4 regions of the Dryocola baronae genome follow, and region 1 is predicted to be linked to each of the others. Evidence: predicted binding sites of a transcription regulator. Region 1 holds the regulator's gene; each other region holds the start of a gene.
The links. Region 1 encodes PhoB, which activates phosphate uptake and scavenging genes when phosphate is short. Its sites were predicted from a motif close to CTGTCATAAAACTGNCNNAT; they were not measured.
Positions count from the first base shown of each region.

Region 1 (7,896 bases):
CTGCCCTAGCGTTTTCCACTCGCTTTCCAGCGAGATGCATTCGGCGTGAAGCCTGTGCCAGCCTTGCAGCGCCTGGGCCTGTTCCGCCTCCGTTAGCGCAGGCGGCGCGCTGCCGTCATCGGCAAACGCCTCCAGCACGCTATCCAGCGTGGCAAGCTGCTGCTGGAGCTGCGGCAGGCGTTCGTGGTGCTGCTGCCACTTTTGGGATTCCTGCTGCCGCTGTGCAAGCCAGGCGTTCTCTTCGCCGTGGGCGGGGTGCTGCAAGCCTGCTTTTTCGAGTGCGGCGTTCAGTTCGCTACGCCCGGAGGCGATTTCGGCTTCCAGCCTGCCGTGCTGAAGCTGCGCTTTCGCAAGCTGCTCTTCAAGGACAAGCCGCTGGCTTAGCTGATTGAGCTGCTGCTCGCGGCGCTCTTCGCCTTCCAGCCACTCGTTGAGATCGTCCTCCGGCGTCAGGGCAATGTGCAGCTCCGCGCAAAGCTGCTGCCAGCGGGCGCGCAGCGTGGCCTCTTCTTCATCGAGCGTCCTGGCGGCGGCGGTGATTTTCTCCTGCTGCTGTCGCTGGGCGTCCAACAGGGCTTTGGCCGCCGAACCCTGTTCTGCAAGGGCCGATACCTCCTGCTGGAGGGCGACCAGCCGCCGCTGGTTCTCGCCGGGATGCATGGCCTGATATTCCGCCACCGCCGGGTGCTGCGTGGAACCGCAGAGCGGGCAGGGCTGGTCGGGCTGAAGATGCGCGCGCTCGGCTTCGAGGCTGACGATTCGCCGCTCCAGCTCGCAGACCTTCGCCAGATCCTCTTCGTGCCTGCGCTTCTCTTTGTACTGCTGGCGCTTGATCGCCAGCTCCGCGTCGCCCTGGGCGATCTGCTGGTCGAGAGCGGCGATCTCCTGCAAATGCTGAGATTTGCGCCTGGCCAGCGAGGCGAACTGCGGCTGTAGCGTGGCGAGCTGCTGGCGCTTAGGGCGGGCGGCGGTTATCGCCTGTAAATGAGCGCTTACTTCTTCCCCTGCGAGAACAAGCTCAACCGCAGGCTGCGCCTGAAGCTGCTGCTGGCCTGCGGCAATGTCGCGGCTTAACGCCTCGAGCTGGGCGGCGTCGCGCTGCTGCTGGGTAAACGCCATGCGCCACCCGGCAAGCTCCGCGCCCCACAGCCTGAACCTGTCGTGCATTTTTAACCACGCGTGCAGTCGTTCGCTTTCATCCCTGAGCTTTGCCGACTGGCTGGCCGCAAGCTGGCGGATTTGCTGGCGGCGCTGGGTTGCCTGCCGTAAGCGAGCATTTACTTCATCACTCTTAGCCCGCGTACTTTGCAGCGTTTTTTGATGCTCCTGTAAGCTTTGCCAGTGCGGGCGCAGCTTTTCTGCGGGCTGGGCGCGGGTCAGTTTTTCAAGCCACGGTGCCGCGTCCTGCAGCGCCTGTTCAGATGCGCTAAGCGCCTGTTTTGCCTGCTGATGGCCGCCCGTAAGCTGGGCCAGCTGGCTCAGCCACTGCTGGTTTTGCTGGAGTTTCTGCTGTTCTTCCAGCAGCGTTTTCTCCTCCAGAGTAAGCGCCTGCAAACCTGTCGTAAGCTGCTGCTGTTGCTCTTCACCTAGCAGGGCGACGCCTGCGGCCTGCGCCTGTAGGTTCTCAAGCTGGCCGCGCACGTTCTTGTGATTTTCAAACACCGCGGCGGAGACGGTGCCGTATATCTCGGTGCCGGTTAGCTCTTCGAGCAGCGAAGCGCGGTCGTTGGCATCGGCGTTTAAAAAGGCCGCGAACTGCCCCTGCGAGAGCATCATCGAGCGGGTGAAGCGGTCGTAGTCCAGGCCGGTGAGTTTGGCCGTGGCGTCGAGCTTGTCTTTTACCTTATCGGCGACGATTTTGCCGGTTTCGACCTCGGCCAGCTCTACGCGCGGGGCCTGGAGGTTGCCGTTCGCCGCGTTGCGCGCGCGGTTCTGGCTCCAGAAGGCGCGGTAGGCCACGCCTTTGACTTCAAACTCTACCTCCGCCAGACACTCGGCGGTGTCGCGCGTCATCAGGTCGTTCTGCGACTGGGAAAGGGTATTGAGGCGCGGCGTTTTGTGGTAGAGCGCAAGGCAGATGGCGTCCAGCAGCGTGGTTTTCCCCGCGCCGGTTGGCCCGGTAATGGCAAACAGGCCGTTGCTGGCGAACGGCTCCTGGGTAAAGTCGATTTTCCACTCGCCCTTCAGCGAGTTGAGGTTTTTCAGGCGCAGGCTGAGGATTTTCATGCTTGCTCCTCCGCGTCGTGCAGGCCTGCTACGGTCTGTGCGAACAGGGTACGCAGGCGCTGGGAGCGTTCTTCGGTTGTTTCTTCCTGCGCCAGGCGGCGCTCAAACACCTCTTCCACGGTTAGCTCGCTCAGCGTTTCTTTATGCTGGCGGGCGATGACCCGTTCGCGCTGTTCGCGGCTGCGGCGCAGCAGCACAACCTCTACGGGCAGGCTTTCGGTGAGCTGCTGGATGTGGCGCTGCATGTCGTGCAGGTATTCGTCGGTGGCGATTTCGATATCCAGCCAGACCTTTGGCTCCGGGGCCGCGTCGCGCCACTGTTCCAGCTGCTTTTCGATTTCAGCGAGCGAGCCTTTTATCACCGCCAGCGGCTGGCTGACGGGAACGGGGAGCGCGGTCACTTCTTTTAAAGCGCCGTCGGCAAATTCAACCAGGTAAACGCTTTTCGGCCTGCCGGTTTCGTCGAAGCTGAGCGGGATGGGGGAGCCGCTGTAGCGAATGTGTTCCGTGCCGCCGATAAGCTGGGCGCGATGGATATGCCCAAGCGCGATGTAGTCGGCGGGCGGGAAGTTTTGCGCCGGGAAGGCGTCGAGCGTGCCGATATAGATGTCGCGCACCGCGTCCGTTTTGGTGACGCCGACGGTGGTTAAATGCCCGGTGGAGATGATCGGCAGCTTCTGCTCGCCGCGCGCGGCGACGGCCGCGGCGTGACACTGCTGATAATGTTCGGTGATGGCTTCCATCAGCGAGCGCTGTTTTTCATGGCCGCTAAGCCCCGCCCGGCTGCTCTGAATGTCGCGCGGGCGCAGGAACGGGATCGGGCAGAGGATCGCGCCCGGCGTGCCGTCTTTCTTATTCAGGACTAAAGTTTGTTCGCAGGCGTCGTGCCGTACGCTTGCGATAACGCGGGCGTTCAGGCAGGCGAGCAGCTCGCGGGATTCGTTGAGCGTCGCCACGGAGTCGTGGTTTCCGGCGAGTACCACCAACTGGCAGCCGGTGCTTTGCAGCTGCACCACAAAACGGTTGTACAGCTCGCGGGCGTAGCTCGGCGGCGAGCCGGTATCAAAAATATCGCCCGCCACGATTATCGCATCCACGCTATGAAGAACGACAGCCTGCAGCAGCCAGTCGAGGAAAGCCTGATGTTCCGGCCCGCGGCTTTTGGTGTAAAAGTTCTGACCGAGGTGCCAGTCCGATGTGTGGATGATGCGCATAATCCGTCCTGTGGCAAAAAAGCGTGAGGGGGATTATAAAGGAGTCGCTGCCCACGGCCCATCGACACGTCATAATTAAAAACGTTGAGTCATCTGGCCGTCATACTTTTCATAAATCTGTAACAAATCTGACGCATACTGGCGCACAATCACTAAGAGTCGGCCTCTTTTCAACAGGGTAAATCATGGCAAGACGCATTTTAGTCGTAGAAGATGAAGCTCCAATTCGCGAAATGGTGAGCTTTGTGCTCGAACAAAACGGTTTTCAGCCGGTAGAAGCAGAAGACTATGACAGTGCGGTAAATCTATTAATTGAGCCTTTCCCCGACCTGATTCTGCTGGACTGGATGCTACCCGGCGGTTCCGGCATTCAGTTTATTAAACACCTCAAGCGCGAAGCGCTGACCCGTGAAATCCCCGTAATGATGTTGACCGCCCGTGGCGAAGAAGAAGACCGCGTGCGCGGCCTTGAGGTGGGCGCCGACGACTACATCACCAAGCCGTTTTCCCCTAAAGAGCTGGTGGCGCGTATCAAAGCCGTGATGCGCCGTATATCGCCGATGGCGGTGGAAGAGGTTATCGAAATGCAGGGGCTGAGCCTCGACCCGTCCTCGCACCGCGTGATGACCGGCGAAAACCCGCTCGATATGGGCCCGACCGAATTCAAGCTACTGCACTTTTTTATGACGCACCCGGAGCGCGTTTACAGCCGCGAGCAGCTGCTTAACCACGTGTGGGGCACCAATGTGTACGTTGAGGATCGCACGGTGGACGTGCATATCCGACGTTTGCGCAAGGCGCTGGAGACGAGCGGTCACGACCGCATGGTACAAACGGTACGCGGCACGGGTTATCGCTTTTCGACCCGTTTTTAGTTTCCCAAAAGGAGTGTGACGCGTGCTGGAACGGTTGTCATGGAAAAGGCTGGTGCTGGAGCTGCTGCTCTGCTGCATCCCGGCCGCCATCCTCGGGCTGATTTTCGGCCATCTTCCCTGGTTTTTACTCGGCGCGGTTGTTGCGCTGCTGGCCTGGCATTTCTGGAATTTACTGCGCCTGTCCTGGTGGCTGTGGGTTGACCGCAGCATGACGCCGCCGCCGGGGCGCGGCAGCTGGGAACCCCTGCTTTACGGCCTGCATCAGATGCAGCTGCGCAATAAAAAGCGGCGCAAGGAGCTGGGCAGCCTGATTAAGCGCTTTCGCAGCGGGGCGGAATCCCTGCCGGACGCGGTGGTGCTGACTACCCATGAAGGGACGATTTTCTGGTGCAACGGCCTGGCGCAGCAGCATCTCGGCCTGCGCTGGCCGGACGATAACGGGCAGAATATTTTAAACCTGCTGCGCTACCCCGAATTTACCCGCTATCTGACCGCCAAAGAGTTCACTCGCCCGCTGACGCTGGTGCTGAATAACGGTCGTCATCTGGAATTCCGCGTGATGCCCTACAGCGACGAGCAGTGGCTGCTGGTCGCGCGCGACGTGACGCAGATGCACCAGCTGGAAGGCGCGCGGCGCAACTTTTTTGCCAACGTCAGCCACGAGCTGCGCACGCCTTTAACCGTGCTGCAAGGTTACCTGGAGATGATGCAGGACCAGAGCCTGGAAGGGCCGCTGCGGGATAAAGCGCTTGGCACCATGCGCGAGCAGACGTCGCGCATGGAGGGGCTGGTGAAGCAGCTGCTGACGCTTTCGCGCATCGAGGCGGCGCCGGCGATGGTGCTTAATGAAAAAATCGACGTACCGCTGATGCTGCGCGTCGTGGAACGCGAGGCGCAGACGCTAAGCCAGCAGAAACAGACGTTACAGTTTGACGTCGATCCGTCGCTGCGCGTGTTCGGCAATGAAGAACAGCTGCGCAGCGCCATCTCCAACCTGGTCTACAACGCGGTAAACCACACGCCGGAAGGCACGCACATTACGGTGAGCTGGCACAAAACGGCGCAGGGCGCGAAGTTCAGCGTGGCGGACAACGGGCCGGGCATTTCGGCGGAGCACATTCCGCGCCTGACCGAGCGTTTCTACCGCGTGGACAAAGCGCGTTCTCGCCAGACCGGCGGCAGCGGGCTGGGGCTGGCGATAGTTAAACACGCCCTGAGCCATCACGAGGCGCGGCTGGATATTGAAAGCAGGCTCGGCAAGGGGACGACGTTTTCTTTTGTGCTGCCCGAGCGGCTGATTGCGCCGGGGGAGTAATGAAGTAGCGCCATCCAACGATTGCGTCGGATGGCGCTGGCGCTTATCCGACCTACGTTATTCAGCCTAAGGTGCTGATTGCGCCGGGGGAGTAATGAAGTTGCGCTATCCAACGATTGCGTCGGATGGCGCTGGCGCTTATCCGACCTACGTTATTCAACCTAAGGTGCTGATTGCGCCGGGGGAGTAATGAAGTTGCGCTGTCCAACGATTGCGTCGGATGGCGCTGGCGCTTATCCGACCTACGGTATTCGGCTTACGTTATCCGACCTGCGTTATTCGCCCAACAGGTTAACGCGCGCTGAACATTTATTGACCAAAACTGTCAATCTCCCTTTCCATTTCTCTCCCGCTGCGCGTTTTTTACCCTCTCGTTAACCAAAACGCGTCTTCTGGCGAAGTTTTGACCGCATGATGCACCATAATAATTTCTAATAATTGAATTTATCCACTATGTTTGTGGTTAATTTAAGGATATCAATCTGGTTTCCGGATCCCTTCTTGTCTTCAAACGCTATAAGCGTTTTAATTGCGCCCCTGGCATTAGCATACGACTGAATTTGCGTGGTAATTCGACCAACTATTCTTCGCCACCGATCGGGAACAGTGTTTTCTGCGGTCGTCATCTGCAACTGCCACTTTTTTGCCACGCTGGACGGCAGAAAAATTTGAATACTTTCAACACCACACATCCACAGGCTGCAAATATTTTATGACCCATCATTTAAAATCTCGCGACATCATCGCACTGGGCTTTATGACCTTTGCGCTCTTCGTCGGTGCGGGCAACATCATTTTCCCCCCTATGGTTGGCTTGCAGGCCGGTGAGCACGTCTGGTGGGCTTCTCTTGGCTTCCTGGTGACCGCGGTAGGTCTGCCGGTGCTGACCATCGTCGCTATTGCCCGCGTGGGCGGCGGCATTGATAGCCTAAGCTCGCCGATTGGCCGCCGCGCAGGCGTGCTGCTGGCAACGATTTGCTATCTGGCCGTAGGCCCGCTGTTCGCCACGCCGCGTACCGCAACCGTTTCTTTTGAAGTGGGGATTGCGCCGCTGACCGGCGCGGGCGAGCTGCCGCTGTTTATCTACAGCCTGGTCTATTTCGCGATGGTTATCGGCATTTCCCTTTATCCCGGCAAGCTGCTGGATACCGTCGGCCACGTGCTGGCCCCGGTGAAAATCGTGGCGCTGCTGGTGCTGTCTGCGGGCGCGCTGCTGTGGCCTGCCGGTGGCGTGAGCACCGCGACCGAAGCCTATCAGAACGCGGCGTTCTCCAACGGCTTTGTTAACGGTTACCTGACGATGGATACCCTGGCCTCGCTGGTGTTTGGTATCGTCATTGTGAACGCCGCTCGCTCTCGCGGCGTGACCGAATCCCGTCTGCTGACGCGCTACACCATCTGGGCTGGCCTGATTGCAGGCGTTGGCTTAACGCTGATTTACCTGACGCTGTTCCGTCTGGGTTCCGACAGCGCGACGCTGGTTGCTGACCAGAACGCTAACGGCGCGACGATCCTGCACGCTTACGTAGCGCACACCTTCGGCGGCGCGGGCAGCTTCTTCCTCGCCGCGCTGATTTTCCTCGCCTGTATGGTGACGGCGGTTGGCCTGACCTGCGCCTGCGCAGAGTTCTTTAGCCAGTATCTGCCGCTGTCCTACCGCTCGCTGGTCTTTATCCTCGGCCTGTTCTCCATGGTGGTGTCGAACCTCGGCTTAAGCCACCTGATTCAGGTTTCCATTCCGGTGCTGACGGCGATTTATCCGCCATGTATCGCGCTGGTGGTGTTGAGCTTTACCCGTCCGTGGTGGCACAACTCAACGCGTGTGATCGCACCGGCGATGCTCATCAGCACATTGTTTGGTATCATTGACGGGATCAAGGCTTCGGCCATCAGCGATATGCTGCCAGCATGGACTGCGCGCTTACCGCTTGCGGATCAAGGTTTAGCGTGGGTATTACCGACCGTCGCGATGGTTGTCATCGCCGTGGTTTGGGACCGCGCAGCAGGGCGACAGGTTACTTCGAACGCCCACTAAAAATTTGTTTGTTGTTTAACCACGGGGCAATGCTCCGTGGTTTTTTATTTGTTGAGAGTGTACGGAACGATGGAAAACCAGAATAAGCTCAAGCGTGGTTTGAGCACCCGGCACATACGCTTTATGGCGCTGGGTTCAGCAATTGGCACGGGGTTGTTTTACGGTTCGGCAGACGCCATCAAGATGGCGGGCCCGAGCGTGCTGCTGGCTTACATTATCGGCGGCGTGGCG
Region 1 is NZ_JBINNY010000001.1:3,930,578-3,938,473, reverse strand. Features, by position in the region: gene sbcC (exonuclease subunit SbcC) at 1-2,226, opposite strand, end outside; gene sbcD (exonuclease subunit SbcD) at 2,223-3,440, opposite strand; gene phoB (phosphate response regulator transcription factor PhoB) at 3,626-4,315, shown strand; gene phoR (phosphate regulon sensor histidine kinase PhoR) at 4,338-5,630, shown strand; gene brnQ (branched-chain amino acid transporter carrier protein BrnQ) at 6,343-7,665, shown strand; gene proY (proline-specific permease ProY) at 7,735-7,896, shown strand, end outside.

Region 2 (7,896 bases), 1.1 Mb from region 1:
ATTTAGGCGCGCAGCGTGTGCATCTGGTGTACGGTCACGGCGGCGATCTGCTGAAACAAACGCTGAGCGATGACTCGCTCAACTGGGTCCTGCAGGCGGAACAGTTGGGCACCGGTCATGCGATGCAGCAGGCCGCGCCGTTCTTTGCCGACGACGAAGACATTCTGATGCTCTACGGCGACGTGCCGCTGATTTCCGTGGAAACGTTGCAGCGCCTGCGTGAAGCAAAACCGCAGGGCGGCATCGGCCTGCTGACGGTAAAACTCGACGATCCAACCGGCTATGGCCGTATCGCGCGTGAAAACGGTAACGTAGTTGGCATCGTTGAGCACAAAGACGCCTCGGACGAGCAGCGCAAAATCAACGAAATCAACACCGGCATTTTGATCGCCAACGGCGCGGATCTCAAACGCTGGCTGGGCAAGCTCGACAACAACAACGCTCAGGGCGAGTTCTACATCACCGATATCATCGCGCTGGCGCATCAGGAAGGACATTCCATCACTGCGGTTCACCCGGACAGGCTCAGCGAAGTGGAAGGCGTGAACAACCGCCTTCAGCTTTCCCGCCTGGAACGCGTATATCAGACCGAACAGGCAGACAAACTGCTGCTGGCGGGCGTGATGCTGCGCGATCCGCAGCGTTTCGATCTGCGCGGCGAGCTGAGCCACGGGCGTGATGTGGAAATCGATACTAATGTGATTATTGAAGGCAAGGTCACTTTAGGCCATCGCGTGAAGATCGGCAGCGGCTGCGTGCTTAAAGACTGCTCGATTGGCGATGACTGCGAAATCAGCCCTTACTCCGTCGTGGAAGACGCCACGCTTGCGGCTGCCTGCACCATCGGTCCGTTTGCCCGTCTGCGCCCTGGCGCTGAGCTGGCAGAGGGCGCGCACGTTGGCAACTTCGTGGAAATGAAAAAAGCGCGCCTCGGTAAAGGCTCAAAGGCGGGGCACCTGAGCTACCTCGGCGATGCTGAAATCGGCGACAACGTTAACATCGGCGCGGGCACCATCACCTGCAACTACGATGGCGCGAACAAGCACAAAACTATCATCGGTAACGATGTGTTTGTCGGTTCCGACACCCAGCTGGTGGCCCCGGTTACCGTCGCGAATGGCGTAACCATTGGCGCAGGTACCACGGTGACGCGCAACGTCGCAGAAAACGAATTAGTCATTAGCCGCGTTAAGCAAACCCATATTGCGGGCTGGCAGCGACCGGTGAAGAAGTAATGCCAAAGCGGTGGGTGGCACCTTGCTTACCCACCCTACGAATCCAGCGTAGGTCGGGTAAGCGCAGCGCCACCCGACAAATCAGCCCATAAAATTTTGGCGAGGGGAAACCATAATTCCTCCGCCCATTAGCAGTACCAAAACTATAACCCCACTCTCTACAAGGCTCGGGGCTCCGGAAAAACCGGAAAATACAGGTCAGCGACAACACATGGCGGAATCGCCATTATCAGGAATTAACTACTATGTGTGGAATTGTTGGCGCGGTCGCGCAACGTGATATCGCTGAGATCCTTCTCGAAGGATTACGTCGTCTGGAATACCGCGGCTATGACTCCGCGGGGCTGGCCGTCGTAGACGAACAGGGTCACATGACCCGCCTGCGTCGTCTGGGTAAAGTACAAAAACTGGCGGAAGCTGCCGAAGAAACCGCGCTGCACGGCGGCACAGGTATTGCCCACACCCGTTGGGCAACCCATGGCGAACCTTCTGAAGTGAACGCTCACCCGCATGTGTCCGACCATATCGTGGTTGTCCACAACGGCATTATTGAAAACCACGAACCGCTGCGTGAAGCATTGCAGGCGCGCGGCTACACGTTTGTTTCTCAGACCGATACCGAAGTAATCGCTCACTTAGTGCACTGGGAGCTGGAACAGGGCGGCTCGCTGCGCGAAGCCGTGCTGCGCACCATTCCTCAGCTGCGCGGTGCCTACGGTACGGTGATCATGGATACCCGTAATCCGGGCGTTCTGCTGGCCGCGCGCTCCGGTAGCCCGATGGTTATCGGTCTCGGCATGGGCGAAAACTTTATCGCGTCCGACCAGCTGGCGCTGCTGCCGGTGACACGTCGCTTTATCTTCCTGGAAGAAGGCGATATCGCCGAAGTGACCCGCCGTGCCGTTACCGTGTTCGACACCAAAGGCGAACAGGTGGAGCGTCCGGACATCGAATCTAATCTGCAGTACGACGCGGGCGACAAAGGCATTTATCGCCACTACATGCAGAAAGAGATCTACGAACAGCCTAACGCCATCAAAAACACCCTGGCCGGGCGCATCAGCCACGGCGAAGTCGATTTGACCGAGCTTGGCCCGCAGGCCAACGAAATGCTCTCTCAGGTTGAGCACATTCAGATTGTCGCCTGCGGCACCTCCTATAACTCAGGGATGGTTTCTCGCTACTGGTTTGAAGCTTTAGCGGGCGTGCCTTGCGACGTGGAAATCGCCTCTGAATTCCGCTACCGCAAATCCGCGGTGCGCCGTAACAGCCTGATGATCACCCTTTCCCAGTCCGGGGAAACGGCGGATACCCTGGCAGCGCTGCGCCTGTCTAAAGAGCTGGGCTACCTGGGGTCGCTGGCGATTTGTAACGTGCCGGGCTCATCCCTCGTGCGCGAATCCGATCTGGCGCTGATGACCAACGCGGGCACCGAAATCGGCGTAGCGTCCACCAAGGCGTTCACCACCCAGCTGACCGTTCTACTGATGCTGGTGGCGAAACTTAGCCGCCTGAAAGGTGCCGATGCGCAGATTGAGCACGACATCGTGCACGGCCTGCAGGCCCTGCCGAGCCGCATCGAGCAGATGCTGTCGCAGGACAAACGCATCGAAGCGCTGGCGGAAGATTTCTCCGACAAGCATCACGCGCTGTTCTTAGGCCGTGGCGATCAGTATCCGATCGCGATGGAAGGCGCGCTGAAGCTCAAAGAGATCTCCTACATTCATGCGGAAGCCTACGCGGCGGGCGAGCTGAAACACGGCCCGCTGGCGCTGATTGACGCGGATATGCCGGTAATCGTGGTGGCTCCAAACAATGAGCTGCTGGAAAAACTGAAGTCCAACATCGAAGAAGTGCGCGCGCGCGGCGGCCAGCTGTACGTATTTGCCGACCGCGATGCAGGCTTTGCCAGCAGCGATAATATGCACATTATCGAGATGCCACATGTAGAAGAGGTCATTGCGCCAATCTTCTACACCGTGCCGTTGCAGCTGCTGTCTTACCACGTTGCGCTGATCAAAGGCACCGATGTGGACCAGCCGCGCAACCTCGCAAAATCGGTTACCGTGGAATAATTTCTGGACCCGATTTGTTTCTAAAAGCTGCCTTTTGGCAGCTTTTTTATTATCGGGATAATATTTGTAAGTGGTTGTTTAATATTGGATAAATTTAATTATTTCGCTTAAGTGACACCGTCTAAGAGGGTTGTCATAAAACTGTCATAATTCGTACATTTAACTGTCACCAAACTGTCCTATTTTCTATCCTGCAACGACTTAACAACGAATTACGTTTATCACCTCTGCAGGAGACATTATGAAAGTTATGCGTACCACTGTCGCAACTGTTGTCGCCGCGACCTTATCCCTGACTGCTTTTGGCGCATCTGCCGCTGCAAGCCTGACTGGTGCCGGTGCAACATTCCCTGCGCCGGTGTATGCCAAATGGGCAGATACCTACCAAAAATCAACTGGTAACAAAGTAAACTACCAGGGTATCGGCTCCTCAGGTGGCGTTAAACAAATTATTGCTAATACCGTGGATTTCGGTGCGTCTGATGCCCCACTGGCTGACGACAAGCTGCAGCAGGAAGGCCTGTTCCAGTTCCCGACCGTCATCGGCGGCGTGGTGCTGGCGGTTAACCTGCCGGGCGTGAAGTCCGGTGAGCTGGTGCTCGACGGCAAAACCCTGGGCGATATCTACCTCGGCAAAATCAAAAAATGGGATGACGAAGCTATCGCTAAACTCAACCCAGGCATGAAGCTTCCACAGCAGAACATCGCGGTTGTGCGTCGTGCTGACGGCTCCGGTACTTCCTTCGTCTTCACCAGCTACCTGGCGAAAGTGAACGAAGAGTGGAAATCCAAAATCGGCGCGGGCTCTACCGTTAACTGGCCAACCGGCTTGGGCGGCAAGGGTAACGACGGTATCGCCGCCTTCGTTCAACGTCTGCCGGGTTCCATTGGTTACGTTGAATATGCTTACGCTAAGCAGAACAACCTCGCTTACACCAAGCTGATTTCAGCCGACGGCAAGCCGGTCGCCCCTTCTGAAGAAAACTTTGCTAACGCCGCCAAAGGCGCTGACTGGAGCAAATCTTTCGCTCAGGATCTAACTAACCAGAAAGGTGCGGAAGCGTGGCCTATCACCTCCACCACCTTCATCCTGGTTCACAAAGAGCAGAAGAATCCGCAGCAGGGCGCTGAAGTGCTGAAGTTCTTCGACTGGGCATATAAAGAGGGTGCAAAACAGGCTAACGACCTGGATTACGCTTCCCTGCCAGATGCCGTGGTTGAGCAGGTTCGCGCTGCATGGAAAACCAACGTCAAAGACAGCTCCGGTAAGGCGTTGTATTAATTTAGCATTATGACGAAAATGTCGGGTAAGCGTAGCGACACCCGACATTTCGTAAGAAACGTATTCAAACTAAAAGAGTAATTTATGGCGGTAAGTAAGCCGACGTTCAAAGCCCCTGGTAAACAAGGCGATGTCATCTTCAGTGCGCTGGTAAAACTGGCTGCGCTGATTGTGCTATTTCTGCTGGGCGGCATTATCATCTCGCTCATCATCTCCTCCTGGCCAAGCATTCAGAAGTTTGGCTTCGCGTTCCTGTGGACCAAAGAGTGGGATGCCCCTAACGATATCTATGGTGCGCTGGTGCCGATTTACGGCACGCTGGTCACCTCGTTTATCGCACTGCTGATTGCCGTGCCGGTGAGCTTTGGTATCGCCCTGTTCCTGACCGAACTGGCGCCCGGCTGGCTGCGTCGCCCGTTAGGCATCGCCATTGAGCTGCTGGCCGCCATTCCCAGTATCGTTTACGGCATGTGGGGCCTGTTTATCTTTGCACCGCTGTTTGCGAAGTACTTCCAGGAGCCGGTTGGCAACGTGCTTTCCTCCGTGCCGATTGTCGGCGCGCTGTTCTCCGGCCCGGCGTTTGGTATCGGTATTCTCGCCGCAGGCGTAATTCTGGCCATCATGATCATTCCCTACATCGCCTCGGTTATGCGCGATGTGTTTGAACAAACGCCGGTGATGATGAAAGAGTCGGCCTACGGCATCGGCTGCACCACCTGGGAAGTTATCTGGCGCATCGTCCTGCCGTTCACCAAAAACGGCGTGATCGGCGGCGTAATGCTGGGCCTTGGCCGCGCGCTGGGCGAAACCATGGCGGTGACCTTTATCATCGGCAACACCTACCAGCTCGACAGCGCCTCGCTGTACATGCCGGGCAACAGCATTACCTCTGCGCTAGCGAACGAATTTGCCGAAGCGGAATCTGGCCTGCATACCGCAGCGCTGATGGAGCTTGGCCTGATCCTGTTTGTTATCACCTTTATCGTGCTGGCGATCTCTAAGTTCATGATCATGCGCCTGGCGAAGAACGAGGGGACGCGCTCGTGACCACAATGGAAATGCAACCTAAAGCACAGCTGGCGGAATCGCGCCGCAAGATGCAGGCGCGTCGCCGCATGAAAAACCGTATCGCCCTGACGCTCTCCATGGGCACCATGGCGTTCGGCCTGTTCTGGCTGGTGTGGATTCTTTTCTCGACAATTACGCGCGGTATCGACGGCATGTCGCTTGCGCTGTTCACCGAAATGACGCCGCCGCCGAACACCGCAGGCGGTGGCCTTGCTAACGCCCTGGCGGGCAGCGGCCTGTTGATTCTCTGGGCGACCGTGTTTGGTACGCCGCTTGGCATCATGGCCGGGATTTATCTTGCCGAATACGGCCGCAAATCCTGGCTGGCGGAGGTGATTCGTTTTATTAACGACATCCTACTTTCCGCGCCGTCGATTGTTGTGGGCCTGTTCGTCTACACCGTGGTGGTGGCGAAGATGCAGCACTTCTCCGGCTGGGCCGGGGTGATCGCCCTGGCGCTGCTGCAAATCCCGATTGTCATTCGTACCACCGAAAATATGATGAAACTGGTGCCGGACAGCCTGCGTGAAGCGGCCTACGCGCTGGGAACGCCAAAATGGAAAATGATTTCCGCCATTACGCTTAAAGCCTCTGTTTCCGGGATTATCACCGGGGTGCTGTTGGCGATTGCGCGTATCGCGGGTGAAACCGCCCCGCTGCTGTTCACCTCCCTCTCCAACCAGTTCTGGAGCACGGATATGATGCAGCCGCTGGCTAACCTGCCGGTGACGATTTTCAAATTCGCCATGAGCCCGTTTGCCGAATGGCAGCAGCTGGCGTGGGCTGGGGTACTGATTATTACCCTGTGCGTTCTGCTGTTGAACATTCTGGCGCGTGTGATTTTCTCAAAGAGTAAACACGGTTAAATTTTGCGGCGCGGCACAGGCGGCGTCGGACGGAGATTAAGAAACAGATGAGTATGGTTGATACTGCCCCGGGCAAAATTCAGGTTCGCGATTTGAACTTCTTCTACGGGAAGTTCCATGCCCTGAAAAACATCAATCTGGATATCGCGAAGAACCAGGTTACCGCTTTCATTGGTCCATCAGGCTGTGGCAAATCCACCCTGCTGCGTACTTTTAACAAAATGTACTCGCTCTACCCGGAGCAGCGCGCCGAAGGCGTAATCCTGCTGGATGGGGAAAATATTCTCACCCAGAGCCAGGATATCGCCCTGCTGCGCGCCAAAGTCGGCATGGTTTTCCAGAAGCCGACGCCGTTCCCGATGTCGATATATGACAACATCGCCTTCGGCGTGCGCCTGTTTGAGAAGCTCTCGCGCAGCGATATGGACGAGCGCGTGCAGTGGGCTTTGACCAAAGCCGCATTATGGAATGAAACCAAAGATAAATTGCACCAGAGCGGATACAGTCTCTCCGGCGGTCAGCAGCAGCGCCTGTGCATCGCGCGCGGCATCGCTATTCGCCCGGACGTGCTGCTGCTTGATGAGCCGTGTTCGGCCCTCGACCCGATCTCAACCGGGCGCATCGAGGAGCTTATCACCGAGCTGAAACAGGATTACACCGTGGTGATTGTGACCCACAACATGCAGCAGGCGGCGCGCTGTTCCGACCATACGGCGTTTATGTATCTGGGCGAGCTTATCGAATTTAGCGAAACCGACACGCTGTTTACCACCCCTGCTAAGAAACAGACCGAAGACTACATTACTGGCCGCTACGGTTGATTTGGAGAACACGATGGACAGCCTCAATCTCAACAAACACATTTCCGGTCAGTTTAACGCTGAGCTGGAATACATCCGCACTCAGGTGATGACCATGGGCGGGCTGGTGGAACAACAGCTCTCCGACGCCATCACGGCGATGCATAATCAGGACAGCGAGCTGGCAAAGCGCGTCATCGAAGGCGACCAGAAGGTCAACATGATGGAGGTGGCGATCGACGAAGCCTGCGTGCGCATCATCGCCAAACGCCAGCCGACCGCCAGCGACCTGCGACTGGTGATGGCCATTATCAAGACGATTTCCGAGCTGGAACGCATCGGCGACGTGGCGGACAAAATCTGCCGCACGGCGCTTGAGAAGTTTTCCCAGCAGCACCAGCCGCTGCTGGTGAGCCTGGAATCTCTGGGCCGCCACACGGTGCAGATGCTGCACGACGTGCTGGACGCCTTTGCGCGCATGGATCTGGACGAAGCGGTGCGCATCTACCGCGAAGATAAGAAAGTTGACCAGGAATATGAAGGCATCGTGCGCCAGCTGATGACCTACAT
Region 2 is NZ_JBINNY010000001.1:5,004,415-5,012,310, forward strand. Features, by position in the region: gene glmU (bifunctional UDP-N-acetylglucosamine diphosphorylase/glucosamine-1-phosphate N-acetyltransferase GlmU) at 1-1,235, shown strand, start outside; gene glmS (glutamine--fructose-6-phosphate transaminase (isomerizing)) at 1,481-3,310, shown strand; gene pstS (phosphate ABC transporter substrate-binding protein PstS) at 3,552-4,592, shown strand; gene pstC (phosphate ABC transporter permease PstC) at 4,677-5,639, shown strand; gene pstA (phosphate ABC transporter permease PstA) at 5,636-6,526, shown strand; gene pstB (phosphate ABC transporter ATP-binding protein PstB) at 6,574-7,347, shown strand; gene phoU (phosphate signaling complex protein PhoU) at 7,361-7,896, shown strand, end outside.
Region 2: a site for PhoB is predicted at 3,441-3,460, ahead of pstS (phosphate ABC transporter substrate-binding protein PstS). Genes of this name have one in related genera too.

Region 3 (7,896 bases), 560 kb from region 1:
CAAACCACGACCGAGACGGGCGACAACGAGCAGCAGCAGCGGCTCGCCTCCCAGCTTCTGACGGCGGACACGGACAAGTATTACAACGCGGCGGCGGTATGACCTGGCAGCAGCGCATCGAGCAGCAGCTTGCCCAACGACGCGCCGACGACAGCTTTCGCACAAGGCAGGTCCACGAACGCGGCAGCGGGCGCTTTCTGGTCAGCAGCGGCAGGCGGCACCTGAACTTTTCCAGCAACGACTATCTGGGCCTGAGCCAGCATCCCGACGTCATCCGCGCCTGGCAAAAGGGCGCGGAGGAATACGGCGTCGGCAGCGGCGGCTCCGGGCACGTAACGGGCTACGGCGAGGCTCATAAGCAGCTGGAAGACGAGCTGTGCGACTGGCTCGGCTACCCGCGCGCGCTGCTGTTTATCTCCGGCTTTGCGGCGAATCAGGCCGCGATCGCCGCGCTTGCGCAAAAGCAGGATCGCATCATTGCCGACAGGCTCAGCCACGCCTCCCTGCTGGAAGCGGCAATGCTCAGCCCCGCGCAGCTGCGTCGTTTCGCACACAACGACGTTCAGGCGCTCGACGGGCTGCTTGCCGGTGACTGCGAAGGCGGTCAGCTGGTGGTGACCGAGGGCGTGTTCAGCATGGACGGCGACCAGGCTCCCCTTGGCGACATCGCGGCTGCCACGCGCCGCGCCGGGGGCTGGCTGCTGGTGGACGACGCGCACGGCATCGGCGTGCTTGGCGAAGAGGGGCGCGGGAGCTGCTATCAGCAGCAGGTTCAGCCAGAAATACTCATCGTCACCTTCGGCAAAGCCTTTGGCGTGAGCGGCGCGGCGGTTTTATGCAGCGCGGACGTAGCGGATTATCTGCTGCAGTTTGCGCGTCACCTGATTTACAGCACCGCGATGCCACCGGCCCAGGCCTGCACGCTATCGGCGGCGTTACGGGTGATTCGCAGCGGCGAGGAAAGGCGCGAGCGGCTTCGTCGTAACATTGCAGACTTCCGCCTTGGCGCAGCGCGGCTCCCGCTTGGCCTGCGGGATTCGCAAACGGCCATTCAGCCGCTGATTGTTGGCGAGAACGCCCGTACGCTCGAGCTTGCGGCCCGAATGCGCGAACGCGGGTTTTGGCTCACCGCCATTCGTCCGCCAACCGTTCCTGCGGGCAGCGCGCGGCTGCGCGTGACGCTGACCGCCGACCACACGCGCGACGACATCGCGGCGCTGTTGGAGGCTCTTTATGACGAAACCGGTAAATAAACTCGCCGTAGCCCAGGCCTTTGGCCGCGCGGCGGCAACCTACGACGATTTTGCAGAGATTCAGCGCACCAGCGGCAGCAGTCTCATCAACCGCCTCGCCGGGCGTGAATTTGCGCAGGTGCTGGACGCCGGATGCGGAACCGGCTGGTTTAGCCGCTACTGGAAGGCGCAGGGAAGCCACGTCACGGCGCTGGACCTGTCGCCAAAAATGCTAAGCGTTACCCGCGAGCAGGGGGCGGCCGACCGCTATCTGGAGGGGGATATCGAATCCCTGCCGCTGGCAGACGAGCAGGTTTCGCTCGCCTGGAGCAACCTTGCGGTTCAGTGGTGTAACGACCTGCGTCAGGGGCTTGGCGAGCTTTATCGCGTGACCAAACCCGGCGGCTGCGTGGCGTTCACCACCCTTGCCGCAGGTTCGCTCCCGGAGCTTCACGACGCGTGGCGGGCGGTGGATGAAAGAGCGCACGCCAACGAATTTTTAACGACGGACGAGATTGAATCCGCCTGCCGGTCATGGCGCGCGGCGCTGCACGTTGAGCCGGTCACGCAGTATTTTCCGGATGTAATGAGCGCGATGCGCACGCTTAAAGGGGTGGGGGCCACGCACCTGCATGACGGGCGAAAAAGCTCGGTCATGACGCGCCAGCAGTTACAGCGGCTGAGCCTTGCCTGGCCGCAGCGCGACGGCGCGTTTCCGCTCACCTGGCAACTGGTTTCAGGAGTGATTGAACGTGATTAAAAAATGGTTTGTAACCGGAACCGATACGGAAGTAGGCAAAACCGTAGCAAGCTGCGCGCTGCTGCAGGCGGCGGCGCGGGCGGGCTACCGTGCCGTGGGCTATAAGCCGGTGGCTTCCGGCAGCGAAATGACGCCTGAAGGCATCCGCAATAGCGACGCCCTTGCGCTGCAGCGCAACAGCAGCGTTGAGCTGCGCTACGAACAGGTCAACCCGCTGGCCTTTATGGAGCCAACTTCACCGCATATCGTTAGCCGGGACGAAGGGCGTCCCATAGAGTTTGCCACGCTTTCCGCCGGGCTTGAGGCCCTTACGCAACGGGGTAACTGGCTACAGGTCGAAGGGGCAGGCGGTTGGTTTACGCCGCTTTCAGATTCCACAACCTTCGCCGATTGGGTGGTAAAGGAGCGGCTTCCGGTCATTCTGGTAGTGGGCGTGAAGCTTGGCTCCATTAACCACGCGATGCTCACCGCCCAGGCGGTGGAAAGCGCGGGGCTGAAGCTTGCGGGCTGGATTGCCAACGACGTGCAGCCAGCGGGCAGGCGCCACGAGGAGTACCTGGCAACGCTGAAAAGCGTTATCCCCGCCCCGATGCTCGGCGAGATCCCCTGGCAGCCAGAACTTACCGATACCACGCCGCTTGGGCACTATCTCGATTTATCCCATCTTGCGGGGTAGGCCGCATTTTCCCTTATCATCAATGCAACGCCCGATAACCGCTTCGGGCGCTCTCGCAAAATCCTGCATCCGCAAAAATTACCGCTATCCCCTCACAAACGAACAAGATAAATTATCGCCATCTTTTGTTGTCATGTGACAACTGCTTGTGAGATAGTCATCAGGAGGATAAATGGCGCGCAGAGTGCATCCCAATAAAGAAATTGAGTCCGCATTACGTTATGCGGAATATCTCGGCTGGCGGGTGAAGCCCGGCGGCGCGCAATGCTGGGGTAAGATTTACTGCCCGTGGAACGATAGCGCATGTCGATGCGGGGAATTTTGCATCAGCTGCGTCTGGCGCTCGCCGCGCAACGCCTGGAATCACGCCAGGCAAATCAGACGGGTGGTGGACGCCTGCGGCCAGAACGCGCAGGGGCAAGTACAGCATTGAATCAAGGAGAAAAGAATGTCGGAGTTTAGCTTCACACTGATCTTTACCCTGCCGCGCAACGGCAAGCAGCCTGAATCATGGGTAGAGGCGCTGGGGGAAAACGGCTGTGACGATGCGCTGGTTGGCATCGGCATCACCGGCAGAATCGCCCTCAATTTTACCCGCGAGGCGCAAAACGCAAGGCAGGCCGTGGTATCCGCCATTCACGACGTGAAGCGCATTATCCCCGGCAGCGCGCTGGTGGAGGTCACGCCGGATCTGGTTGGCCTGACTGACGTTGCCGAACTGCTTGGCTTTTCCAGGCAGTACATGCGCAAGGTGATGGTCAGCCGCGAGGCTTTTCCCGCGCCGGTGCATGACGGTAAGACCGCCATCTGGCATCTGGATTCAGTGCTGCACTGGCTGCGCGAGGTCGGCGTAAGCAAAATCCCTTTGCCGCTGCTGGAGCTTTCAGCGGTCACGCGGCAGTGCAACCTGCAGCGCGAGCTGGCGGCGCTCGACGCAGACCTGCAAAACCAGATTGGGCCGCTATAGCAGCGTGGGCTGGCGGTGAGCCGCTATCGTCATGGCGTTATCCAGTTTGCTACCAGCCTGTCGTCAAGAAGCTCGACGTTGCCCTGGGCCACGTTTCGCCCGCGGTGGAGCAGGCAGAAGCGGTCCGCCACGCGGCGAATGAAGGACAAACGCTGTTCGACAAGCAAAATCGTCAGGCCAAAGTCGCGGTTAATCCTGCGAATAATGCCGCCCAGCTCATGGATAAAACGCTGCCCGTGTCCAAAGGTGGGTTCATCCAGAATCAGCAGCTTTGGCTCGGTGACCAGCGCTCTGGCAAGCGCCAGCTGCTGTTGGAGATCGCCGTTCAGCTCGCCGCCGCGCGCGTAGCGCAATGCGTACAGCTCGGGGAAAAGGTCGTAAACCATACCGGGAATGGTGCGCGCCCGCTCGTTGCCCGCCAGCAGCGCAATCTGCAAATTTTCCTCAACGGAAAGCTGCGAGAAAATGCGTCGCTCCTGTGCGACATAGCTCATGCCAAGCGCGGCTCGTCCTTCAACGGGTTTGCTCAGCAAATCCTGGGGCGGCAGGCCCGCCTCATTCCAGACTATGCTGCCGCTGCTTATCGGCAGATAGCCGGTGATACAGTTCACCAGCGTGGTCTTGCCCATTCCCGGCGCGCCCAGCACGCAGGTGCATTCTCCTTTGGTCAGCTCAAGATCGAGATTCCATAAGATGTGGTTCTCACCATAAAACTGATTCACGGCGTGCAAACTCAACATGTGCATCTCCTCAAGACAGGTTAAGTACCTCTTCCACATCGCGGGCGCAGGCCGGCAATAAACCCCTATCACCACGGCGTCCTGCATCTCTCCCGAAGGAGGGGTTAGGTTTTTCAATACGTAATCTGCAATTCCCTTGCCATCTCCCGGCTGCGGCGCGGTAATGTCTTAACTTTGAGAATCGCCTCATAAATTTGGCTGACCTAAAACCTGCGGCCTACTACCTTGCCGCTTCGCTGCACTTGCCTGGTGCTGCCGCTTTGTCGTTTTTGGTGCAGATAAAGTAAAGAAAAGGGCATGATATATGCTTGATTTGTGAGCGGCATCATGGGTGTGACTAAGGCGAAATTGCCCCGGAAATAAGTAAAAAAAAAGGCGGAAAAAATTTTTCCGCGCTCGCACACCAAAAACAGGGACTTTTGCGGGCGGCTACCCGAAAGGGCTGGATGGACTTATCCACTATTCCTGTGGATAACCTTGTGCATTAGAGTTAGAAAACTATGGGTAAGCGAGAGCGGGCGCGGCCTGCGCGCGAATTGACGCGAAACCGGTCTTTTGGAAATATTTCTTTAAAATTAGATAGTTAAATAAAATCAATCCGTGTAAGAAAAGTGTCAAAGAAGCAGGTATCACTTTTATTACACTGCTTGACAAATGTTAAAAGCTGAAAAAATCTGGGGATAACCGTCATCTGATAGTGATAAATCCCGTCTTTGACGAAATTGTGTCCAAACCCGGCGAGGATTTGTCCGGCTAGCTGAGATTGTTCTGTACGTAACTGGTTTTTCATCCAGTATTTTTTACTGGCAAAAATCCCTATGCAGAGTAAAATTATCGTCCGGCCCGCTCGTCTCTTCATCAGGTAGCCATTCATGAGTAAAGCGTTCAAACTTAATTCCGCATTCAAACCCTCCGGCGATCAGCCAGCAGCCATTAAACGTCTGGAAGAGGGGCTGGAAGACGGCCTCGCCCACCAGACGTTGCTGGGGGTAACCGGGTCAGGTAAGACCTTTACCGTGGCTAACGTGATTGCCGATTTGCAACGCCCGACCATGGTGCTCGCCCCTAACAAAACGCTGGCGGCACAGCTGTATGGTGAGATGAAGGAGTTCTTCCCGGACAACGCCGTGGAATTCTTCGTTTCCTACTACGACTACTACCAGCCCGAGGCCTACGTCCCAAGCTCGGACACCTTTATCGAAAAAGACTCCTCGGTTAACGAACACATCGAGCAGATGCGCCTTTCGGCAACCAAAGCGCTGCTCGAACGCCGTGACGTCATCGTGGTGGCGTCCGTTTCCGCCATCTACGGCCTGGGCGACCCGGATCTCTATCTGAAAATGATGCTGCATCTCACCAAAGGGATGATCATCGATCAGCGCTCCATTCTGCGCCGTCTGACCGAGCTGCAATACAGCCGTAACGACCAGGCCTTCCAGCGCGGCACCTTCCGCGTGCGCGGCGAGGTGATAGACATCTTCCCGGCAGAGTCGGACGACATGGCCCTGCGCGTGGAGCTGTTTGACGAAGAGGTTGAACGCCTGTCGCTGTTTGACCCGCTAACCGGGCAGGTCGACCAGGCGATTCAGCGCTTTACCGTCTACCCCAAAACCCACTACGTCACGCCGCGCGAACGTATTTTGCAGGCGATGGAAGAGATCAAAGTTGAGCTGGCCGACCGCCGCAAGGTGCTGCTGGCTAACAACAAGCTGCTGGAAGAGCAGCGTCTGACCCAGCGCACCCAGTTCGATTTAGAAATGATGAACGAGCTGGGCTACTGCTCGGGCGTTGAAAACTACTCGCGCTTCCTTTCCGGGCGCGGTCCGGGCGAAGCGCCGCCTACGCTTTTTGACTATCTTCCCGCTGACGGCCTGCTGGTGGTGGACGAATCGCACGTCACCATTCCGCAGATTGGCGGCATGTATCGAGGCGACCGGGCGCGTAAAGAAACGCTGGTGGAATACGGCTTCCGCCTGCCGTCGGCGCTCGATAACCGTCCGCTAAAATTTGAAGAGTTCGAAGCGCTGGCACCGCAGACCATCTACGTCTCGGCGACGCCCGGCAACTACGAGCTGGAAAAATCCGGCGACGATATCGTTGACCAGGTTGTGCGCCCAACGGGCCTGCTTGACCCGATTATTGAAGTGCGCCCGGTGGCGACCCAGGTCGATGACCTACTGTCGGAGATCCGCAAGCGCGTAGAAATCAACGAGCGCGTGCTGGTCACCACGCTGACCAAACGCATGGCGGAAGATCTCACCGAATACCTCGAAGAGCACGGCGAACGCGTGCGCTACCTGCACTCGGACATCGACACCGTAGAACGCATGGAGATCATCCGCGATTTGCGCCTCGGCGAGTTCGATGTGCTGGTGGGCATCAACCTGCTGCGTGAAGGCCTGGATATGCCGGAAGTCTCGCTGGTGGCGATTCTGGACGCCGACAAAGAGGGCTTCCTTCGTTCCGAACGCTCGTTGATTCAGACCATCGGACGCGCGGCGCGTAACATCAACGGCAAGGCGATTCTCTACGGTGACAAAATCACCCCGTCAATGGCGAAGGCGATTGGCGAAACCGAGCGCCGCCGCGAGAAGCAGCAGCGCTACAACGAAGAAAACGGCATTACGCCGCAGGGCCTGAACAAACGCGTGGTTGATATTCTGGCGCTGGGCGAGGGGATGGCGAAAACCAAAGGCCGCCTGAAAAGCAAAGCGCGCAGCGTGATTGAAGACGATGAGGTGCTGCTGACGCCGAAAGCGCTACAGCAGAAAATCCATCAGCTTGAAGCGAAGATGCTGGAGCATGCTCAGAACCTCGAGTTCGAAGAGGCGGCACAGGTTCGCGACCAGCTGCATCAGCTGCGGGATTTGTTTATCGCGGCATCGTAGTGCGCGAGTCGATGTCGGGTGGCGGCATGCGCCTTACCCGACCTACGAAAATGTGGCTTCGTGCAATGTGTAGGTCGGGTAAGCGAAGCGCCACCCGACGCTTGCGGTGAATGGCATCATCCACCGTTTATCCCAATCTCTGCACCGCCTGCTCCAAAGCCTGGCGTAGCAAAACCCTATCGTGGCGGTAGGGAATATCGCTGGCCTCAAGCTGTTCCTGAATCACCACCCGGTCCTGCACGCTGGACACGTCCACGTGCGGCCCAACGACCACCGCGTCGATAATGCGTTTTCCGACGCGCTGCTCCATGATTTCCAGCTTCTCTTTTAGCGTCAGGCTGGCGGCGGCTACGCTCAGCTCGCGACCCAGATTGCCGATGTAAACCACCGGGGCAGGGGCGCGGCGCAGGGCCTGGTCCATATCCTCCAGCAGCAGCAACGGCATCAGGCTGGTGTAAAAACTGCCCGGGCCGATCAGGATAAGATCCGCTTCGGCAATCGCTTCCAGCGCTTCGCGGGTAGCGTGGGATTTCGGGTAAAGCATCAGCTCCTGCGGCGGTGAAGCAAGATTGTCGATATTCACTTCGCCATAGATAAAATGCCCGTCTGCATCGGTTGCCATGAGATCGACCG
Region 3 is NZ_JBINNY010000001.1:3,374,769-3,382,664, reverse strand. Features, by position in the region: gene bioB (biotin synthase BioB) at 1-102, shown strand, start outside; gene bioF (8-amino-7-oxononanoate synthase) at 99-1,253, shown strand; gene bioC (malonyl-ACP O-methyltransferase BioC) at 1,234-1,992, shown strand; gene bioD (dethiobiotin synthase) at 1,985-2,668, shown strand; gene ACSPHG_RS16085 (hypothetical protein) at 2,841-3,101, shown strand; gene ACSPHG_RS16080 (helix-turn-helix transcriptional regulator) at 3,117-3,635, shown strand; gene ACSPHG_RS16075 (ABC transporter ATP-binding protein) at 3,665-4,375, opposite strand; gene uvrB (excinuclease ABC subunit UvrB) at 5,248-7,263, shown strand; gene yvcK (uridine diphosphate-N-acetylglucosamine-binding protein YvcK) at 7,391-7,896, opposite strand, start outside.
Region 3: a site for PhoB is predicted at 5,000-5,019, ahead of uvrB (excinuclease ABC subunit UvrB). Genes of this name have one in related genera too.

Region 4 (7,896 bases), 1.9 Mb from region 1:
AATCTGCTCGACTACAGCCACAACGTGCTGCTGGCGAGCGACGTAGAGCAGTTCGCGGCTAAGAAAAACCAGATTGGTGATGAGCTACGTTCAGGCAAGCTGGATGTGTTTTATGATTTGTACAACCTGGGTCAAAAACGTCGTTTTGAGCGCTATCAGTACGCGCTGAAGGTGCTCGAAAAGCCGATGGATTTCACCGGCAACGACACGTTTAATCTCGACCGCAGCAAGTCACCCTGGCCGACAAGCGTTGATGAGTTGAATAAACTCTGGGACGGTAAGGTCAAGTATGACGAACTGAGCCTTAAGCTGACCGGCAAAACCGAGCAGGAGATCCGCGAAACGCTGACCAAGCGTTATCAGTTCGCGATTCGCCGCCTGGCACAGTCCAATAGCGAAGACGTTTTCTCGCTGGCGATGACCGCGTTCGCGCATGAAATCGACCCGCATACTAACTACCTCTCGCCGCGCAATACCGAGCAGTTCAATACTGAAATGAGCCTGTCTCTGGAAGGTATCGGCGCGGTGCTGCAAATGGATGATGACTATACGGTTATCAATTCCATGGTCGCCGGTGGCCCGGCAGCCAAGAGCAAGGCGATTACCGTTGGCGACCGTATCGTAGGCGTAGGTCAGACGGGCAAAGGGATGGTTGACGTCATCGGCTGGCGTCTGGATGACGTCGTTGCGCTGATCAAAGGGCCGAAGGGCAGCAAAGTGCGCCTTGAGATCCTGCCTGCCGGTAAAGGCACCAAAACCCGCATCGTTACCCTGACGCGTGAACGTATTCGTCTTGAAGATCGCGCGGTGAAACTGACCGTGAAAACCGTCGGCAAAGACAAAGTGGCCGTGCTGGATATTCCAGGCTTCTACGTTGGTCTGACGGACGACGTTAAGGTTCAGCTGCAGAAGCTGGAAAAACAGAACGTGAAGAGCGTGATCATCGATCTGCGTTCTAACGGCGGCGGCGCGTTGACCGAAGCGGTTTCGCTGTCCGGTCTGTTTATCCCAAGCGGCCCGGTGGTTCAGGTGCGCGACAACAACGGTAAAGTTCGTGAAGACAGCGATACCGACGGCGTTGTGTACTATAAAGGCCCGCTGGTGGTGATGGTTGACCGCTTTAGCGCCTCGGCATCTGAAATCTTCGCCGCGGCGATGCAGGATTACGGTCGTGCGCTGATCGTGGGTGAGCCAACCTTCGGTAAAGGCACCGTGCAGCAGTATCGTTCTCTGAATCGTATTTACGATCAGATGCTGCGTCCGGAATGGCCTGCTCTGGGTTCAGTGCAGTACACCATTCAGAAGTTCTACCGCATCAACGGCGGCAGTACGCAGCGTAAAGGTGTCACGCCAGACATCATGATGCCTACCGGTACCGAAGAGACCGAAACCGGCGAGAAGTTTGAAGATAACGCCCTGCCGTGGGATAGCATTAACGCTGCAACCTACGTTAAGTCAGGCGATCTGAAACCGTTTGAGCCGCAGCTGCTGAAGCTGCACCAGGACCGCATCGCTGCGGACCCGGAGTTCCAGTACATCATGAAGGACATTGCTCGTTTCAATGCCCTGAAAGAGAAACGCAGCATCGTTTCCCTGAATCTCGCCCAGCGTGAGAAAGAAAATCAGGAAGACGACGCCACGCGGCTGGCGCGCATCAACGATCGCTATAAGCGTGAAGGGAAGGCCCCGCTGAAAAAACTCGACGATTTGCCGAAGGATTACCAGGAGCCGGATCCGTATCTTGATGAAACGGTTCACATTGCTCTGGACTTTGCAAAGATGGAACAGGACAAGCCGGCTGAACAACCGGCAGCAGCTAAGTAACTCCCAACGGGCACAAGAAATTGTGCCCGTTTTTCTACCTATCTCACGTCACGTCAGCCCCGCCCCCATAAAATGTAAAGTTATGTATTATTAACCACTTGTAGTGTGATGATGCTTGAAAATGGCAGGCTTGCCCCTACGATGTGGGGTAACGCACAGTGCGTATTTTTAACCGAGGTAAAAAGAAAATTATGATGCGTATCGGGCTTTTCCTGCTGACCAACCTTGCGGTTATGGTCGTTTTCGGGCTGGTGCTAAGCCTGACGGGGATCCAGTCAAGCAGCGTTTCCGGTCTGATGATCATGGCGGTATTGTTTGGCTTTGGTGGTTCTATCGTTTCCCTGCTGATGTCCAAGTGGATGGCATTACGTTCAGTTGGTGGGGAAGTCATTGAACAACCGCGCAATGAAACGGAACGCTGGCTGATTGAAACGGTTCGCCGTCAGTCGCAACAGGCTGGCATCGCTATGCCACAGGTTGCCATTTACCATGCGCCGGACATCAACGCGTTCGCCACGGGCGCTCGCCGCGATGCTTCGCTGGTGGCCGTCAGCACCGGTCTTCTGCAAAACATGAGCCGCGATGAAGCTGAGGCCGTGATCGCTCACGAAATCAGCCACGTCGCAAACGGTGATATGGTTACCATGACGCTGATTCAGGGCGTAGTGAACACATTCGTTATATTTATTTCCCGTATCATCGCGCAGGTTGCCTCAGGCTTCCTGTCCGGGAACCGTGACGAAGGTGAAAGCAGCAACGGCAACCCGCTGGTTTATTTTGCGGTCGCAACGGTGCTGGAACTGGTGTTTGGTATTCTCGCCAGCATCATCACCATGTGGTTCTCCCGCCACCGTGAATTCCATGCGGATGCCGGTTCGGCGAAGCTGGTTGGGCGTGAGAAAATGATTGCTGCGCTACAGCGCCTGAAAACCAGCTATGAGCCTCAGGAAGCCAGCAGCATGATGGCGTTTTGCATCAACGGTAAGGCGAAGTCGATGAGCGAACTGTTTATGACGCACCCGCCGCTGGACAAACGTATCGAAGCACTGCGTAACGGCGACTACCTGAAGTAAGCGTTTAGAAAGACGTCAAAAAGCGTGCCCTTAGCGGCACGCTTTTTTTATGCCTGCGTTCTGGGCTGTGACATTCGCAGGCTGCTGACGATGGCGGCAAGCGTTGCGAAACTTCCCGCCAAAATGAGCGAGGCGTGGGTGCCGTGGTTGTGGAACATATTGAACATCAGGGCAACCAGCGCGGCTCCGGTACTTTGTCCGAGCAGCCTTGCCGTGCCCAGCATCCCACTGGCTCCGCCGCTGCGATGGCGGGGCGCTGCGGAAATAATCGTGTGGTTGTTTGGCGACTGGAAAAGGCCAAAACCCGCGCCGCACAGCACCATTCTCCAGATGATGTCGAAATCGGTAGGATTCTGCGGCAGCAGGGCAAGGGCAAACAGGCCGGTTGCCATTACGGCAAGGCCAATTCCGCCCAGCAGGCCCGCGTGGACGCGCTCAATCAGATAGCCTGCAAGAGGTGCCATCACCATCGTGGCAAGCGGCCACGGCGTGAGCAGCAGTCCGGTGTCCACTTCGCTGCGGCCCAGCACGGTTTGCAGGAAGAAAGGCAGCGAAACGAAGGCCAGCATCTGGGCGGCAAAAGAGCAGACGGAGGTGCCCATCGACAGTGAAAATATGGGAATGCGCAGCAGGTCGACCGGCAGAATTGGGAAGGGGAGCGCCAGCTGCCGACGGATAAAGAAATAGCCAATAATGGCAAGCGCTGCCAGCTCGGCAAGAATCAACGTGCTTGACTGGCCCTGGGAGAAACCGCTGATGGCCGAAATAAGTAGGCCAAAGGTCAGGGCGTTCATGATGGCGCTTGGGATATCAAAACGCTGCCCCTGGGACTTCTGCTGGTTTGGCGGCAGGAAGCGCAGCGCCAGAATCAGCGCCACTATGCCAATCGGCACGTTTATCAGGAACAGCCACTTCCACGAGGCAACGGATAAGATTGCCGCCGCGATGGTTGGCCCCGCGGCGGAAGAGACGGCGACAATAAAGGAGTTAATGCCCATCCCGCGCCCGAGAAAGCGCTGCGGGTAAATCAGCCGTATTAGAGCGGTGTTCACGCTCATTAATGCCGCCCCGCCGAAGCCCTGGAGCACGCGAGCAAAGGTGAGCATCGGCAGCGAGGTGGATAGCGCGCAGAACAGTGAGGTCAGGCAGAAAAGTACCAGTCCGCACTGGTAAACCCGGCGGTAGCCAAAGATGTCGCCCAAAAAAGACATGGATAACAGAGAGACGATAATGGCTATCTGGTAGCTGTTTACCACCCAGATTGATTCGGCGGGGCTGGCGCTCAGGTCGCGGGCGATCGTTGGCAGCGCAACGTTTGCAATAGCGCCGTCGAGCACGGCCATCGTAATGCCCAACGCAATGGCGAAGATCGCCCCATAGCGCTGCGGGACGGCAAGCCCGTCAGGAAGAGATTTATCCATGGGAATAGTGTGACTTTATGGGTGTTATTCTGTGTACAAATATTTTAGCATTGATATTTCTGGGATATGTCGCAGATTTGTAACGAAATAGCATAGATTCATTGCGATAGACTGGTCGTCAACTTATACTAAAAACCAGTTCTGATTTTTATAAAACACGTGCGATCGAGGTGATTAATGGCAATCGCAGATCTGGATAAACAACCTGATTCTGTCTCTTCTGTGCTGAAAGTTTTTGGCATTTTACAGGCTCTTGGCGAAGAACGTGAAATTGGCATCACTGAACTTTCGCAACGCGTCATGATGTCAAAAAGCACCGTCTATCGCTTTTTGCAAACCATGAAGTCGCTGGGCTACGTTGCTCAGGAAGGTGAGTCCGAGAAGTATTCTCTGACGTTAAAACTGTTTGAATTAGGCGCGCGTGCGCTGCAAAACGTTGACTTGATCCGCAGTGCGGATATTCAGATGCGCGAGCTTTCGCGTCTGACCAAAGAAACCATTCACCTGGGCGCGCTGGATGAAGACAGCATCGTCTACATCCACAAAATCGATTCCATGTATAACCTGCGCATGTACTCTCGCGTTGGGCGTCGTAACCCGTTATACAGCACGGCAATCGGTAAAGTTCTGCTCGCGTGGCGTGACCGCGAAGAAGTGAAAGAGATTCTCTCCGGCGTGGAATATACCCGCAGCACCGACCGCACGATTATGAGCACCGAAGAACTGCTGCCGCAGCTCGACCAGGTACGCGAGCAGGGTTACGGTGAAGATAATCAGGAGCAGGAAGAAGGGCTGCGCTGCATTGGCGTACCGGTATTTGACCGCTTCGGCGTGGTTATCGCCGGGTTGAGTATTTCCTTCCCGACGCTACGCTTCTCTGAAGACCGTTTGCACGAGTACGTTGCAATGCTGCATGACGCTGCCCGCACGATCTCTGAGCAAATGGGTTATCACGAATACCCGTTCTGAGCGGATATTCAAAGAAAACGCCGCTAAATGCGGCGTTTTTTGTTACTGGCCATTATCGATAACGGTTTCGCTTTTGCGCAGGACGGGGCAGTTGGTGAGGCCGACAATGCCGCTTTCGGTATGAACGAACTGCGCGGTCACAACGTTGCGCGCCGTCAGGTATTTGCACTGCAATCCCAGACCTGCGGCATTTTCGTGGCTGCCAATTAATACGCCGTAGCCTGATAAAAGCAGACCGATCCACACAAGTGCCAAAACGATGATGGTACGAATAACCATACGCATGGAAACCTCTTTTTTTGCTGTGTATTCCGACGCTAAGCGTAGTGGATTGTGCTGTGTCCACAATATCAATATTCCGAATTGTGAAATGCACCCGCAGTTAAGCTAGGTTTAATTTAGCAGTGATAGGCTGGAGTGAATTTAGTGCTGAAGTGGAGACATGAGTGAAAAAGTACCGATGGGTTATCATGGCGGTGATAATCGTCGCCTGCCTCCTGTTATGGACCCAAATGGTCAATGTGATGTGCGATCAGGATGTACAGTTTTTCAGCGGCATTTGCACAATCAATAAATTTATCCCCTGGTAGGGTATTTTTAATCATTGTGGCGATCCCCTTATGGCCGGGCAGGTGTAGAATACGCGTTTTGTTGAGGTGGTATGATGAACGAACTAAACGTTGGCATTTTTAACATTGCGTCTTTGGCTGTCTCTCTGGTTGTGCTGTTGGTGGGCTTGATCCTGTGGTTCTTCGTTAATCGTGCCAGCAGCCGGGCGAACGAGCAGGTTGCTTTGCTTGAAGAGCTGCTCGATCAGCAAAAGCGCCAGAACGCATTGCTGCGTCGCCTGTGTGAAGCAAACGAACCCGAAGTTGAGAAAAAAGCGGCACCTGTCGTAGACGAAGACGAAGAAGAAGACGATTTTGTCCGTCTGGTCGCCGAGCGGTAACCCCTGATCGGGCGGTTGACTGATTTTCCCTTCAGGAGCCGGTATGCCGTGGAAAAATCCCTGGTTCGATCCCAATCAGCCGCACCATCTGCCCGATGGCTTTCGTAATCTGCACGCATCAAAACGCCAGCAGGGCGATGTAAAGCGCTGGCGTGAAGAAAGAAAGGCGCAGGGGCTGCCGCATCCTCCCAGCGCAGGTTACCCGGCCTTTACCGAACGCTGGTGGCAAAAAGCCAGCGTGACGGGCGAAGATGACCGCATCTGGTGGCTGGGGCATGCAAGCATACTTTTGCGCCTGCAAGGGCAATACCTTCTGACCGACCCCGTTTTCTCTCAGCGCGCTTCACCGCTCCCTTTCGCGGGTCCGCAGCGCAAAACCCCCATATCCCTTAGGATTGACGAGCTTCCGCAGCTGAATACGGTGCTCATCTCGCACAACCATTACGATCATCTTGATTGCGCTACCGTGCGTCGTATTGGCCGCCGTTTCCCGGATGCCCACTTTTTTGTCCCGCTGGGCCTTAAAAAGTGGTTCGCCCGTCGCGGCATACGTCACATCACGGAGCTGGACTGGTGGCAGGCCGCGAACTGGAAAGGCATGGTGATGACCGCAGTGCCCGCGCAACACTGGAGCATGCGTTCGTTTTGGGATCGTAACCGCAGCCTGTGGTGCGGATGGATCGTTGAATCCCAGCAGTTGCGCTTCTGGTTCAGTGGCGACACTGGCTATACGCCAGATTTAGCGGATATCGCCCTGCGGCTTGGGCCACTCGACGCGGCCGCTATTCCTATCGGTGCTTATTCGCCTCGCTGGTTTATGGGCAGCCACCATATGGATCCGCAGCAGGCGGTTACGCTCTGGCAAGATATCGGCAGGCCAAAAACCGTGCCAATCCACTGGGGGGTTTTCGAACTTGCTGATGAATCGCTCGATATGCCACCTGCTGAGCTAAATGCTGCCCTACGTGATGCAGGAGTTGAAGAGGATGGTTTCACGCCGTTCCGTATCGGCGAGAGCGTGGCCTTATTTAAAAAATAAGTCCTAATTATTGTCGCTTCATTTAAGTGGGGTATTTTTTTGAATATCTGATGGGTGAAATGTGAAATATATTATAGCGAAACGTTTTTATTGCCACATGTTGGAGCAGCATGTCATTAAACTTTCATTATTTTAGTGCAATATAAACAGCCGACTGTTCAAGCTTTATTCTATTTCAAGCAAGTATGATTTTTTCAAGTCTTGACCGCCTAAAATTATGCGTTTCAATAGGTCATTTTTTGCATAGATATGCATGAAAAGTCATAAGGATAATGTCTTGCTGGATGACTTTTTTAGCGTTCACCTGGACGAAGTGAAGCCTTTGAGCTATGGTAAAAAAGTTGTCTGTAGACTGCCGCTACAGGCGCTCTGGTGGCTGAATGTTTACCAAGTGTTTTATTCATAAACTACGTATTAAATTGAGTGATCAAATGTGTGGTTTTTGGATTCTGTGCGGCAGATCGATACGTGCTTAAAAATGGCTTGCCATTGTTTACGTTGTATGTGATAACACTTTGGGTTAAACGAGGTACAGTTCTGTTTATGTGTGGCATTTTCAGTAAAGAAGTCCTGAGTAAACACGTTGTCGTTGAATACCGCTTCTCTGCCGAGCCTTATATT
Region 4 is NZ_JBINNY010000001.1:2,050,326-2,058,221, forward strand. Features, by position in the region: gene prc (carboxy terminal-processing peptidase) at 1-1,824, shown strand, start outside; gene htpX (protease HtpX) at 2,016-2,897, shown strand; gene ACSPHG_RS09635 (MFS transporter) at 2,945-4,318, opposite strand; gene kdgR (DNA-binding transcriptional regulator KdgR) at 4,496-5,287, shown strand; gene ACSPHG_RS09645 (YobH family protein) at 5,330-5,572, opposite strand; gene mgrB (PhoP/PhoQ regulatory lipoprotein MgrB) at 5,734-5,877, shown strand; gene ACSPHG_RS09655 (YebO family protein) at 5,949-6,236, shown strand; gene ACSPHG_RS09660 (MBL fold metallo-hydrolase) at 6,280-7,275, shown strand; gene ACSPHG_RS09665 (DUF2627 domain-containing protein) at 7,819-7,896, shown strand, end outside.
Region 4: a site for PhoB is predicted at 4,385-4,404, ahead of kdgR (DNA-binding transcriptional regulator KdgR). Genes of this name have one in related genera too.